3 regions of the Streptomyces sp. NPDC054786 genome follow, and region 2 is predicted to be linked to each of the others. Evidence: riboswitches for the same ligand, from Rfam matches in the RefSeq annotation. Region 2 holds a riboswitch; each other region holds the start of a gene.

Region 1 (4,671 bases), on a different contig from region 2:
AGCCCTCCACCGCACCGTCGGCCGGCCGCAGCGTGGCCGGCCCCTCGGTGGCGTACGCCCAGGAACTGCCCGTGCCGTGCCAGAAGGACCAGTAGCGGTACTCCTGCGCCTGGGCGGGCCCGGCGGCCAGACCGGTGACCGTACCGGCCAGCAGCACGGCGCCGGCGATCCTGGTACGCCCCATCAGAGCCGGCTCTTCCTACGGCTGCTCAGCAGGAAGCCGATGCCGGCACCGATGGCGAGGCCGATGCCGATGATCCAGGGCAGGCCCAGGCCGCCCTCGTCCTTGGAGCCGTCGGCGTCCTTCTTCGCCGCGGCGGCCGGCTCGGGGCCGGTGGCGTTGAGCGCGGCCACCAGATCGGTGCCGCCGAAGGAGCGCGGGTCGGTGCCGGTGGCGTGCGCGGCCAGCACCAGCTGGGCGTACGCGGCGGGGCCGTTCCGCTTGGCCCAGTCCGCCGAGTTCTTCTCCAGCCACTTCAGCGGCTTCGCGGCGGCGGCGCCGTGCCGGCCGGCCGCCAGCGCCACCACGGCGTCGGCGGTGTTGCCGACGTCGGGCTGCTTCTCCGCGCCCGGCATCGCGGAGAGCAGATGCTGTCCGTTCTTGTCGAGCTGCGCGACGAGGTAGCCGTCGCCGCCCGCCGCGGCCTGCGCCGGATCGCTGCTGCCCGCCTTCTTGCCTTCGCCGTCCTTACAACTCACCGGCTTGACGGGGGCGTTTGCTCCCTTGCCGGCCGGCTCGACGACAAAGCCCTTGCCGAGCGCTCCGGTCGCGGCGGCCGCGGTGGCGTCGGCGTTCGGGGCCGCGCCCTTGAGCTGGAAGGTGAACGCGCCGCGCGCGTCCTCCTTCGCCTCGCAGCCCAGCCGGAAGGTGAGCAGCCCGTCGTAGGGGGTCTTGCCACCCTTCTTCGACGTCACGGACCGCGGCTTCTCGCCCGCCGCCGCGAGCGCGCCGATGACCACGGAGGTGGAGTTGGCGTCGCTGGCCGAGCCGGCCATCGAGCTCCAGCCGCCGTCGTCGTTCTGCACCGACTTCAGCCAGCTCACGGCCTTCTGCACGGCGCCCCCGTGCCCGCCCAGCGCGGCCAGCGCCTGCACCGCGGCGGCCGTCTGGTTGGTGTCCCGCATGGTCTTGGCGTCGCAGGGCTTGCCCGGCCCGGCCCGGAAGGCGGTGAACGAGCCGTCGGCGCACTGCTGTCCGGCCAGCCACTTCACGGCGGATGCCGCGGGGCGTATGCCCACGGTGTCCTGGGCCAGCAGCGCGAGCGACTGCCGCCAGACCCCGTCGTACTGCGGGTCCTTGGTGCCGTACAGCCCGTCGGGCAGCTTCTTGGGGGATGCGGGCGGGGAGTCCGCGTACGCGGCGGGGGCAGCGGCCGCGCCCAGCACCACCGCGGCCGCCAGCGCCGTGGCGGCGCGGCGCGCCAGGAAGGCGACGGAATGCGGCAAAGGGGCCTGGTGAGCCATGGAAGCCATGGGGGCCATCGGGTCGGTGCCTCTCGGGTCGGGTCGCGGCGATGCTACGCAGCCGCGCTCGGCCGGCCGTCCGCGCGCCGATCCATGAATCGGGCGCGGTGGCACCGGGCTCAGCTCCGTATACCTCGACGGTGCCGCGCACCGGCCGTCCGCACGGGCGGGCGGTTCCGGTGGCGGGAGCCTTGGTCGTGCCCCCTCGGGTGTTCCGGCTCGTACGGCCCTCCGCGCCCGGCCAGGGGCGCGGTGCGGGCAGGCCGTCCTCACGGTTGCGGGTCAGCGCCGGATTTCCACCGGCTTCCCCCGATCGGGTACGGATGAAGTTGTCCCGCACACCTTAACCGGCCCCCGCCCGGCCACTCGCTCGCCCGTACGAGCCGGAACTGCTCGGGGGAGAGCGCCGGGCGGGAATCGGCCGTGGGCCGGGGAGGGCGCCGGGCGGAATCCGGCCGTGGGCCGACCGCGGGCCGGCGTGGGCCGGGCGGCAACCGGCCGCCGCCTCGTCGAGGCCCCTCCCACGGTCCATGGCCCGATGGCCCCGCCCGTCCCTCACACCGCCTGGTACCGCACCGGACAGGACCCCGGCACCCGCTCCGCCTGCCCCTGCTTCACCAGACGGCGCAGATGGGCCTCGGCCTCCGAGACGGCGATATTGCGCGAGGCGTACGGGATCTGCCCCCAGGGGCGGTTCCACTCCATGGCCATGGCCAGCTGCCAGGGAGTGCGGGGTTCGCGCAGCAGCGCCCTCAGCTGGGAGAGCCGTGCCTCGTGGTGGGCGATGAGCTCGCGTACGCGTCCGCCGGCGTCGATGAAGGCGTGCTGGTGGGCGGGCAGCACCTCGGCGGGCGCGAGCCGGCCCACGCGTTGGAGGGAGTCGAGATAGTCGCCCAGGGGATCGTGGAGGTCCCGATCGTGGAGGTCCCTCACGCTCCCACCCTCGTTCGAGCCGGGGGGACGCCCCTCGCCCTCCGGGTCCTCGTACAGGCCGATGTGCGGGGTGATGCCGGGGAGGAGATGGTCGCCGGAGAAGAGCCGGCCGAAGCCGGGGGCCTGCCCCGACGGGTGCTCCTCCTCCAGATGGAGACACACATGACCCGGGGTGTGCCCCGGTGTCCAGATGGCGCGCACCCGGCGCCCCGGCAGATCGAGCAGCTCGCCGGGGCTGATGTCGCGGTCCGGCAGCGCGGCTCCCTGTCCGGGCAGCTTCCGGCCCCGCCCCTGGGCGCGCGCCTCCCGCAGCGGTGCCAGATGCTCGTCCGGTGCGCCCGCCGTCGCGAGCCTGGCGGTCAGGTGGTCGAGCCACCGGCCCGGTTCGGCCTCGCGGGTGCGGCGGACCACGTCGGTATCCGCGGCGTGCATCGCGATCCAGGCGCCGGAGGCCTCTCGCACCTTGGCCGAGAGGCCGTGGTGGTCGGGGTGATGGTGGGTGATCAGGACGCCGTGGAGATCGGCGAGGGCGAAGCCGCAGGCACTGACGCCGGCGACGAGGGTGTCCCAGGAGTCCGGGTCGTCCCAGCCGGTGTCGATGAGCACCGGCCCGCGGTCGGTCTCCAGGAGGTGGACGAGGGTGTGGCCGAGCGGGTTGTCCGGGATCGGGACGGCGATGCTCCACACCCCGCCCTTGTGGTCGGTCACCTGTGGCGTCATCCGGTCCCCTTTCGGTGTGGCATACACCCGGTACCGGCTTCACTATAACTAGAACTGGTTTCAATGCGGAGGGAAGTGACCTTCGTTCCGGCGGAGTTGGGATTCGGCCCGCGCCGTGGACTCCTGCAACTAGAACTGGTATCAGTTCCTGTTGCGGTGAGCGATGCTGATGCAGCATCAGGAGCCACCCAAGGGGCAGCCAGGAGACCGCTCAGGGACCCTCAGGACCCCTCAGGGATTGTCGGACAGGCGGCCAACCCGCAGGAGGCGGCAGCGATGAGCGACCTCGTCGAGCACGGAAAGCTCTACATAGGCGGTGAGTGGGTCGATCCGGCCGGCCGGGACACGATCGAGGTCGTCTCGCCCCACACCGAACAGGTCATCGGCCGGGTGCCGCACGCCTCACGGGCCGATGTCGACCGTGCGGTGGCCGCGGCCCGTACGTCCTTCGAGTCCGGGGTGTGGGCGAACGCCCCGTTGGCGGACCGGATCGCGGCGGTGGCCCGTATCAAGGACGGCATCGCGGCCCGCAGCGAGGAGATCGCCAAGGTCATCAGCTCCGAGAACGGCACGCCCTTCACCTCCGGCGTCATGGTGCAGTCGCTGGCCGCGATGCTGGTGTGGGACGCGGCACTGACCGTGGCCCGCGACTTTCCGTTCGAGGAGCGGCGGGACGGGGTGCTGGGTCCGCTGCTGGTGCGGCGGGAGCCGGCCGGGGTGGTCGCTGCCGTGGTGCCGTGGAACGTCCCGCAGTTCACCGCCGCCGCCAAGCTCGCACCGGCGCTGCTGGCCGGCTGCTCGGTGGTGCTCAAGGTGTCGCCGGAGACCCCGCTGGACGCGTATCTGCTCGCGGAGATCGCGGCCGAGGCCGGGCTGCCGGCGGGGGTGCTGTCGATCCTCCCGGCGGACCGCGAGGTGAGCGAGTACCTGGTCGGGCACCCGGGCGTGGACAAGGTGTCGTTCACCGGCTCGGTGGCGGCGGGCAAACGGGTCATGGAGGTCGCGGCCCGGAACCTCAGCCGGGTCACTCTGGAGCTGGGCGGGAAGTCCGCTGCGGTGATCCTGCCGGACGCGGATCTGGACGCGGCGGTGGCCGGCATCGTGCCGTTCGCCTGGATGATCAACGGCCAGGCGTGTGTGGCCCAGACGCGGATCCTCGCACCGCGCAGCCACTACGACGAGATCGCCGAACGGTTCAGCGCGGCGGCGTCCGCGCTCACCGTCGGCGACCCGCTGGATCCGGCCACCGAACTCGGCCCACTGGTTGCCCGCCGTCAGCAGCAGCGCTCGCTGGACTACATCGCGCTCGGACGGCAGGAGGGCGCCAAGGTCCTCACCGGCGGCGGCCGGCCCGAGGGGCAGCCGACGGGCTGGTATGTCGAGCCGACCCTCTTCGGCGAGGTCGCCAACTCCATGCGGATCGCCCGCGAGGAGATCTTCGGCCCGGTCATCTGTCTGCTGCCGTACGACGACGAGGCCGAGGCGGTACGGATCGCCAACGACTCCGACTACGGGCTCTCCGGCTCGGTGTGGACGGCCGACGTCGACCACGGC
Region 2 (4,671 bases):
GGAAATCGGACGGCAAGGTCAAGCCCAAGACCACCTACACCGTGCGGACCAGGACGAAGTCGTCGCAGGGCAAGGAATCCGCCGCCACCTCGGAGTTCACCACGGAGCAGGCCGACAAGGTGAACAAACTCACCAACACCCCCACCGGTGGGCAGACCGTGGGCACCGGAATGCCGGTATCGATCCTCTTCGACCACCCGATAGCGAAGGACCGGCGCGCCGAAATCGAGAAGGCGCTGAAGGTCACCACCCAGCCGAAGGTCCAGGGTGCGTGGGGCTGGGTCAAGGACTACTCGGGCAAGGACCGGATCGACTGGCGCCCCAAGGATTACTGGCCCGCCGGCACCAAGGTCTCCGTCAAGGGCGCGCTGTCCGGGATCAACTCCGGTGACGACGGCGGCTGGTTCGCCCGCGACTACAACTTCGGCTTCCGTATCGGTGCCGACCACAAGGCCGTCATCGATGTGCCCTCGCACACGCTGACCATGTACGAGAACGGCAAGAGCGTCGACAGCATCCGCGGCTCCGCGGGCTCTCCGCAGGACCCGACCCGCGGCGGGGTGCACACCGTACGCAGCAAGAACGCGGCCGAGACGATGGACTCCGCCACCATCGGCCATGGCGACGAGTGGAGCCTGGACTCCAAGTGGGTCACCCACCTCACCGCGTCCGGGACCTTTCTGCACTCCGCCCCGTGGAACAAGTCGATCGGTGTGGACAACAACAGCCACGGCTGCTTCGGCATGACCACCTCGGACGCCAAGAAGATCTACGACTTCCTGCCGATCGGCTCCACGGTCGAGGTGAAGGGCACCAGCAACACCAACAAGACCGACGTCGGCAACGGCCTGGAGGTCTGGCAGGAGAGCTGGACGCAGTGGCAGCAGCGCAGCGCGCTGCAGCACTGACCCGGGCGGCGGGCACTCATCTGCGGTGTCTGCGGGGGCTGCGGGTGCGGGTGAGCAGCAGGAAGACGGTGGCCAGGACGGCGACAGCCTGACCCAGCGCCGCGAGCCTCTTGTCGCTGCTCCAATCCGGTTCGTACATGTCCGGGAGCGGTCCCGGCGCGCCGATGTCCACGTAGGTGTAGAGGAGCAGCAGCGCGAGTCCGCCCGTCGCGACGAGCCAGGCGAAGGTGTCGGCCGCCGGCCGGCGCCAGACCAGGACGAGCAGGGCGGCGAGCGCGGCCAGTGCGGCCTCGACGCGGAAGAGCATGCCCTGGCTGATGGTTGCCGTGACCCCGTCGTACCGGCCGGCGAGCCGGGCGTGGACGTAGGCGTCCAGGGCCAGGCCGGCCGCCGCCAGCAGCCGTGCGATACCGCGGGCGACGCGGCCGGACCGCCCGCGCTCCGGGACGGAGTTGTCTGGTGCCACGGCTTCTCCAAGCCTCTCGGTGAGCGGCGGTAGCCGGGTCAGCGGACGGTGAGCCGGCCCTTCATGTACGGGTGGATCGTGCAGAGGTAGGGGTAGCGGCCGGGCTTGGCGGGCGCCGTGAAGGTGACCGTCCGGCCCGGCTTGATGCTGCCGGTGTCGAAGGCCTTGGCGCCGGTGGCCGTCACGGTGTGCGTGGTGGAGTCCTGGTTGACCACGGTGATCCTGGCGCCCGGCCGTACGGACAGGGCGGCCGGCTTGAAGGCGAAGTCCTTGACGGTGAGCCGGGTGCCGGCCGGTGCGCCGGGGCTCGGCTTCGCCGTGGGGGTGCGGGATCTCGACGGGGCGGTGCCGCCGCCGGTGTGCGAGCAGCTGCCGAGGCCCGCGGCGAACAGGGCGACGGCAGCCACGGCGACGGCCGTCCTGGCGGTCTTCCTCATCGGGCGTCCGTCTCCTTCGGTCCGGCCGGTCCGGCCTCGGCGGGCCGCACACCTCAATAGACCGCAGACGCCGCCGCCCGGCCATCCGGGCGGCGGCGTTCGGCGTACCGGGCGGCCGGCAGGGCGGGCGACGGGCGCCGTCGCCGTTCCGTGCGCGGCGAGGCCGTACCGGTCAGCGGATCTCGCTGGTCGTACGGCGATACGTGGAGCGCCGGTCCTCGATCTCGGGCCAGCGGTCGCCGTAGACGTTCTCGGTGATGCCCGGCTCCCGCAGGAAGTCGTGCGGGAAGCCCAGCGGTACCGCGCTGCTCCGTTCGAGCCGTGCCAGCGCGTCGGCGTCCAGCGTGACATCCACCGAGGCGAGGTTGTCCAGGAGCTGGCTCTCCTTGGTGGCGGCGATGATCGGGATGATGTTGCCGGGCCGGCTGCGCAGCCACGCCAGCGCCACCTGCGCCGGGCTCCAGCCGCCCTGCTCGGCGATCTCCAGCACCGCGGTGACGGTCTCCTCCGTGTTGTGGTCCCGTTGGCCGTCCTCGCCCACGACGTCCAGCCGGCCCGTCTCCCCGCGGCGGTACTTGCCGGTGAGCCGGCCGCCCGCGAGCGGCCCCCACGCCAGTACGGCCAGGTCGAAGGCGCGGGCCTGCGGCAGCAGTTCGCGCTCCGGCGTCCGCTCCAGCAGGTTGTAGCGCAGCTGCGAGCCCGCGAACGCGGTCCAGCCGCGCAGCTCGGCGAGGGTGTTCGCCTGCGCGATCTCCCAGGCCGGCCAGTCGGAGACGCCGATGTAGAGCACTTTTCCCGACCGCACCATGTCGTCGAGCGCCCGCATCACCTCCTCCACGGGCGTGAAGTTGTCCCGTGCGTGCACCCACAACACATCGAGGTGGTCGGTGCGCAGCCGCTCCAGGCTCTCCTCCACCGACCGGACCAGGTTCTTGCGGTGGCTGCCCGCCGCATTCACATCACCCTTGCGGGTCGCGCAGGTGTACTTGGTCGCCAGGACGAAGCGCTCCCGCCGGCCTTCGAGCAGCTCCCCCAGGATCCGTTCCGAGGCGCCGTCGGTGTAGTTGTTGGCGGTGTCGATGAAGTTGCCGCCCGCGTCCGCGTAGGCGTCCAGGATCCGGCCGCTGGTGTCCTTTCCCGCGCCCCAGCCCCAGTCGTCGCCGATGGTCATGGCGCCCAGGCTCAGCTCGCTCACCCGCAGACCGGTCCTGCCGAACAGTGTGTAGCGCACGTGGTTCCCTTCGATCGGCGCAGCTCTCCGGTGCTGCGCTCACGCTAGGAGCTGGAGCGCGCTCCAGCGCAAGGCACGGCGTTGACGGCATGCCCTAGGGTGGCGGGAGCAACTGGTTCGCCCTGTCCGCCAGGCAGGCGCGTCGCAAGAGGGAACCCGGTGGAAATCCGGGACTGCCCCGCAGCGGTGAGTGGGAACGACCGCCGTCATACGCACTGGGCCCGGCCGGGTCTGGGAAGCGACGGCCAGTAGATGTCCGCCCTTGGTGGATGTGCCCACGAGTCCGAAGACCTGCCAGTGCCCCCGTGCGACCGGTGCGCGGGGAGATCTCGGTGACCTCGAGGGCGGGTCGGCGGACATCAGACGGGCACAATACGGCGGGAATGCGCCGGGGCCCGTCCGGTTTGCCGTCCCTTCGCGCCCCCGACCCGTCCCGTGGTCCATGGAGACATACTCGCGAAGGAGAGTTCCGTGACCAGCATGTCCGCAGCCGCGGCAGCACACGCCACCGTGCACGGCTATCCCCGTCAGGGGCAGCACCGTGAACTGAAGAAGGCCATCGAGGGCTACTGGAAGGGCCGCGTCAGCGCCGACACCCTCCGCAGCACCGCCGCCGGGCTGCGCCGCGGCAATTGGCGGCAGCTCGCCGAGGCCGGTGTCCACGAGGTGCCGACCGGTGACTTCTCGTACTACGACCACGTGCTGGACACCAGCGTGATGGTCGGCGCGATCCCCGCCCGGCACCGCGCCGCGGTGGCCGCCGACCCTTCCCCAAGCTCTCGGCTTCGCTCGAGCAGGGGATGCCCCCTTGACGTCTACTTCGCGATGGCCCGCGGCACCCAGGACGTGGCGCCGCTGGAGATGACCAAGTGGTTCGACACCAACTACCACTACCTGGTGCCGGAGTTGGGGCCCGACACGGTCTTCGCCGCGGACTCCGCCAAGCAGGTCGCCGAGCTGACGGAGGCACTCGGTCTCGGGCTGGCCGCCCGCCCGGTGCTCGTCGGGCCGGTCACCTATCTGCTGCTGGCCAAGCCGGCGCCCAGTGTCGCGCCCGATTTCGATCCGCTGACGCTGCTCGACCGGCTGCTGCCCGTCTACGCCGAGGTGCTCGAAGACCTCCGGGCGGCCGGCGCCGACTGGGTGCAGCTGGACGAGCCGGCACTGGTGCAGGACCGCTCCCCCGCCGTCCTGAACGCCGCGGCCCGCGCCTACCGCGACCTCGGTACGCTCCCCGACCGCCCGCGGCTGCTGGTCGCCTCCTACTTCGACCGGCTGGGCGAAGCGCTGCCGGTGCTGGCCAAGGCGCCCGTCGAGGGGCTGGCACTGGACTTCACCGGCGCCGCGGCCGGCAATCTCGGGGATCTGGCGGCGGTCGGCGGGCTGCCCGGGAAGCGGCTGGTCGCCGGTGTGGTCGACGGCCGCAATGTGTGGATCAACTCCTTCGAGAAGTCGCTGGCCACCCTGGGTACGCTCCTCGGCCTGGCCGACCGGGTCGATGTGTCGTCCTCCTGCTCGCTGCTGCACGTCCCGCTGGACGCCGCCGCCGAGCGCGACATCGACCCGCAGATCGCCCGCTGGCTGGCCTTCGCCCGGCAGAAGACCGCGGAGATCGTGACGCTGGCGCGC
Region 3 (4,671 bases), on a different contig from region 2:
CTGCAACGCGGGTTCCCGGGTCGTCGTACACGCCTCCGTGAAGGAACGGCTCCTGGAGGCCGTTCGCCGGATCACCGCCGCAACCTTCCGGGTCGGCGACCCGCTCGACCCGGCCACCGTCATGGGCCCGATCGTCGACGAGGACCAGCTGGCCAAGATCCTCGGCTATATCGCACGCGGCAGGGAGGACGGCGCGACCGTCCTCCTCGGCGGCGGACGCACCCTCACCGAGTCCGGCGGCAGCTACATCGAACCGACCGTGCTGAACGGGGTGGCGAACACCTCCGCCGTCGGCCAGGAGGAGATCTTCGGCCCGGTCCTCGCCGTGGTGACCTACGACGGAGACGTCGACGAGGGCGTACGCCTCGCCAACCAGACGGACTTCGGACTCGTCGCCTCGGTCTGGACGCGGGACATCGCCGTCGCCCACCGCACGGCCAGGCGCCTTCGGGCCGGCACCGTCTGGATCAACACCTTCGATGCCAGCGACGTCATCACTCCCTTCGGCGGCTTCAAGGCCACCGGCGCGGGCCGCGACAAGTCCCTGCACGCGCTGGACGCGTACACCGCACTCAAAACCACCTGGATCAACCTCGGGGACTGAACACGGGCCCCTCTCCCTCCCACCCCCTCTTTCCCCTTTCGCCGCCCCCCTTCTCCCCTCTCCCTCCTTCTCTCTTCTCCCTTCTTCTCTTCTCACCGCAGCGAGGACAACGATGAGGATCGGTTTCATCGGCCTGGGCAATATGGGTCGCCACATGGCCCGCCATCTGATTCACGCGGGACACCTGGTCACCGTGCACGACACCCGGCCCGAGGCGGCCGCCGAACATCTCGCGCTCGGCGCCACCTGGGCCGACTCCCCCGCCGCCTGCGCCGAGGGCGCGGAGCTGCTGCTCACCATGCTGCCCAACCCGCGGATCGTCGAGGAGGTGCTGCTGCGCGGCGGTGCGGCGCAGGCGCTGGCGCCGGGCGCGCTGTGGATCGACATGTCGACGTCGACGCCCGCGGCCGCCGAACGAGTAGCCGCCGAGGTCCTCGATGCCCGGGGCGTGCGCCGACTCGACGCGCCGGTCAGCGGGATGGCCCGGGGCGCCGAGGCCGGCATGCTGCAGATCTTCGCCGGTGGCGCGGACGACGACTTCCGGATCGCGCTGCCGGTCCTCGAAGCCATGGGTGACCCCGACCGGATCCTGCACGTCGGCCCGATCGGCGCCGGATACAGCGTCAAGCTCATGATCAACCTGTTGTGGTTCAGCCATCTGGTCGCCACCTCCGAGGTGCTCGCCATGGGCGTGAAGGCGGGCGTCGACCTGGGGGTGCTGCGCAGCTCGCTGCTCGCCAGCCCGGCCGCCTCGAACTTCCTGGAGAGCGACATCATGTGCGTGCTCGCCGACGGTGACTACGACGACTCGTTCGCGATGGCACTCGCCTGCAAGGACCTGGGGCTCGCCATCGACCTCGGCCGGGACCTGGGTGTGTCCACCGAGCTGTCGGCCCTGGTCGAGCAGATCTACCGCCGCGCCAAGGCCGAGCACGGCGACCTCGCGGGCGAGATGAGCCCCGTCCGCCTCTACGAGTCCCTCGCCGGCCGGGAGTTCCGTCTGCCGAATCCGGCCGCCGCGCTGGACGACGCGGCACTGGTGCTCTGAGCCGCCGGAAGGCACCGCCGGACACGCTCCCACGCTCACACTCACCCACCTCAGGAGCCGCACCCATGGCCTCTCCTCAGCGCGACAGCCTCGCGCCGCTGAGCATCGACCCCATCTGCCGCATCGAGTTCGGGCCCGGACACATCGGCCGGCTCCCCGAGCTGATCACGACCACGGGCCGGCACCGCGCCTTCGTCGTCACCGACCGGGGTCTGCGCGCAGCGGGCGTCGTCGAACGCGTCCTGAAGATCCTCGACTCCGGCGGGATCGAGTACGCCGTTCACGACGAGGTGGCGCCCAACCCCTCCACCGGCGACGTCGACGCGGGCGCCAGGCGGGCTCGCGCCTTCGGCCCGGCCGCGGTGGTCGCACTCGGCGGCGGCTCCGTTCTCGACGCGGCGAAGGGCATCTCCCTGCTCGTCGGCAATCCGGACGCGGTAGCCGCCGACGCCGGCCGTCTATGGGAAGCGGCCGACGGACTCCCGCTCATCGCGATCCCCACCACGTCCGGCACGGGGGCGGAGACCAACGGCTTCGGGGTGATCGAGGACGCCGAAGCCTGCCGCAAGGTGTACCTCGGTCACCCTTCCGTGAAGCCCCGAATCGCCCTGCTGGACCCTGAGTTGACGCTCGGTCTGCCCGCCCCGGCCACCGCCGCCACCGGCATCGACGCACTCGTCCACGGCATCGAGTCGCTGGCCTCACGCGGCGCGAACCCGGTCTCCGTCGCCTACGCCACGCAGGCCGTGACGATGGTGAGCGGCGCGCTGCCCACTGCGTACCGGGACGGCTCGGACCTCGACGCCCGCGCCGCACTGATGCTGGGTGCCCACCTCGCCGGCCAGGCCCTCACCCTCTCCGGACTCGGCCTCGTCCACGGAATCGGCCACGCGCTCACCGCTCACACCGGAACCCCGCACGGAGTAGCCCTGGCCGCCGTACTGGAGGAGGTCATGGTGTTCAGCGCTCCGGCGGCCCGGGACGCGTTCGAGCAGGTGGGACGGGCCATGCGCCGCACCCCGCCCGCGGACGGCGACTGGGCACGGGCCACGGTGCAGGCCGTGCGCGAGATCTCCGGAACACTGGACCTCAAGCGGCCCCTGCGCGAACTGGGCGCCGACCGCGCAATGCTGCCGGCCATCGCCGCGGGAGCGGTCGCGGACGCGGTGACCAAGAACGCTCCGCTGCTGCCGAGCGAGGCGGAGGTGCTGGAGATCCTCACCCGGGTGTACTGACGGGCGGCGCGGGATCGCGGGAGGCGGATGCGGAGTTTCGTCCCCGGGCTGCGAGGCCCGCGGCGCGACCCCGCCCCCTCGCTGTTCCTCGGACAAGGGGGCGGCACGGCTCGCGCCGGTCGACGGTTGGGGCCGGTCGAGCTGCGCCTCGTTCACGGGCCGCGCGCCACCTTGTCTACCCTGGACCCGCAGCTGGTTCACCCCGCCCGCCAGACGGGGTGTCGCAAGAGGGAACCCGGTGGAAGTCCGGGACTGCCTCGCAGCGGTGAGTGGGAACGACCGCCGTCATGAAGCACTGGGTCCGCGTGTGACCTGGGAAGCGACGGCCAGTAGGCGTCCCGTCCTCCGGGATGTGCCCACGAGTCCGAAGACCTGCCACTGCTCGTGCGCGGTGCGATCACCACGCACGCCTCCATGGCGACCCGGTAGCGGGACCGCCGAGCGAGTGGTGCGTTTCACCCCACCGTGCCCGTGGTGCGCGGGGCGGGCCCGCATCCCGTTCGCGGCCCGGCACCGGTCCTCACGACGACTCGCGAAGGAGAGTTTCGTGCCCGGCGAAGCGAGCGTTCCCTCCGTCCCTTCCCCCAGTACGCCCCGCCCGAGCGGGCCCTGTGTCCTGCTCAAGCATGGTGAGATCTTCCTCAAGGGCCGCAATCGGCACCTGTTCACCGAGCGGCTGCACGACAACCTCCGCCGCGCGCTGCGGGACGTCGGCGGCTCCACGTGGATCAAGTCCGGCCAGAGCGTGACCGTGCTCGGCGGCGAGGTCCCTCTGGATGTCCTCGTGGAGCGCGCCCGACGGGTGATCGGGTTCAACTCGGTGGAGCCCGCCCTGCGCGTCCCGAGCACCGTTACGGACCTCACCGAGGCAGCCGTGGAAGCGCTGGCCGGCGCCCGTGCCGAGCGACCCGGAATCACTTTCGCCGTGCGGGTCAAGCGCCGGGACAAGACCTTCGAGATGACCTCGTCGCAGTTCGAGCGCTTTCTCGGGGCACGCGTCCAGGAGGCCCTGGGGCCCGTGCCGGTGAACCTCACCAGCCCGGACGTGCGGGTCTCGGTCGAGATCGACCGCAAGGAGAGCTATCTCTCCTGGATCCGTCACCAGGGGCCTGGCGGACTCCCCGTCGGTTCCGGCGGACGTGCCCTGGTGCTGCTCTCCGGCGGGTACGACTCGCCGGTGGCGGCCTACCGGGCGATGCGTCGCGGACTGAGTTGCGACTTCGTCCACTTCACCGGCGCTCCGTACACGAACGCCGCTTCCGTGTACAAGGCTTACGCCCTCGCCCGGGAACTCAACCGCTACCAGCCCGGTGGGCGGCTGCATGTCATCGCGCTCGGCCACGCCCAGAAGCAACTGGCCATCGCGGGGGCCGGCAGGCTCCAGGTCGTCGCGCAACGACGGCTGATGGTCCGTGCCGCCTCCGCGCTGGCGGGCCGGACCCGAGCGGAGGCCCTGGTGACGGGTGACAGCCTGGGACAGGTGGCCAGCCAGACCCTGGCGAACATGGCCGCCGTCGACGAGGCCGCCGCCCTGCCGGTGCTGCGGCCGCTGGTCGGCTGGGAGAAACAGGAGATCATCGACGAGGCCCGGTCCATCGGCACCGCGGAGATCTCCGTGCTGCCGGACGAGGACTGCTGCAAGCTCCTCGCACCGTCCCGGGTCTCCCTCCGGGCCGGACTGACCGACCTGCGTTCGGTGGAGAAGCGCCTCGACCTGGACGACGTGGTGGACAGTCTGCTGCGCGACGTCCAGGTCATGTACCCGGGTGAGACCGACGGAGAGA

Evidence for each region. Region 2 has a riboswitch for cobalamin ahead of metE (5-methyltetrahydropteroyltriglutamate--homocysteine S-methyltransferase). Riboswitches for the same ligand answer to the same signal wherever they lie in the genome.
Region 1: linked by a shared signal. The riboswitch ahead of ACWGI6_RS26610 (prenyltransferase/squalene oxidase repeat-containing protein) and the one ahead of metE (5-methyltetrahydropteroyltriglutamate--homocysteine S-methyltransferase) in region 2 are both predicted to bind cobalamin.
Region 3: linked by a shared signal. The riboswitch ahead of thiI (tRNA uracil 4-sulfurtransferase ThiI) and the one ahead of metE (5-methyltetrahydropteroyltriglutamate--homocysteine S-methyltransferase) in region 2 are both predicted to bind cobalamin.

The regions. Positions count from the first base shown of each region.
Region 1 is NZ_JBSHAW010000034.1:10,564-15,234, forward strand. Features, by position in the region: gene ACWGI6_RS26605 (SCO2322 family protein) at 1-184, opposite strand, end outside; gene ACWGI6_RS26610 (prenyltransferase/squalene oxidase repeat-containing protein) at 184-1,482, opposite strand; cobalamin riboswitch at 1,652-1,811, opposite strand; gene ACWGI6_RS26615 (MBL fold metallo-hydrolase) at 2,020-3,117, opposite strand; gene ACWGI6_RS26620 (aldehyde dehydrogenase) at 3,394-4,671, shown strand, end outside.
Region 2 is NZ_JBSHAW010000016.1:18,012-22,682, forward strand. Features, by position in the region: gene ACWGI6_RS15460 (Ig-like domain-containing protein) at 1-908, shown strand, start outside; gene ACWGI6_RS15465 (hypothetical protein) at 925-1,374, opposite strand; gene ACWGI6_RS15470 (cupredoxin domain-containing protein) at 1,413-1,811, opposite strand; gene ACWGI6_RS15475 (aldo/keto reductase) at 1,984-3,042, opposite strand; cobalamin riboswitch at 3,138-3,355, shown strand; gene metE (5-methyltetrahydropteroyltriglutamate--homocysteine S-methyltransferase) at 3,514-4,671, shown strand, end outside.
Region 3 is NZ_JBSHAW010000004.1:84,910-89,580, forward strand. Features, by position in the region: gene ACWGI6_RS05170 (aldehyde dehydrogenase) at 1-604, shown strand, start outside; gene ACWGI6_RS05175 (NAD(P)-dependent oxidoreductase) at 717-1,652, shown strand; gene ACWGI6_RS05180 (iron-containing alcohol dehydrogenase family protein) at 1,718-2,887, shown strand; cobalamin riboswitch at 3,063-3,281, shown strand; gene thiI (tRNA uracil 4-sulfurtransferase ThiI) at 3,435-4,671, shown strand, end outside.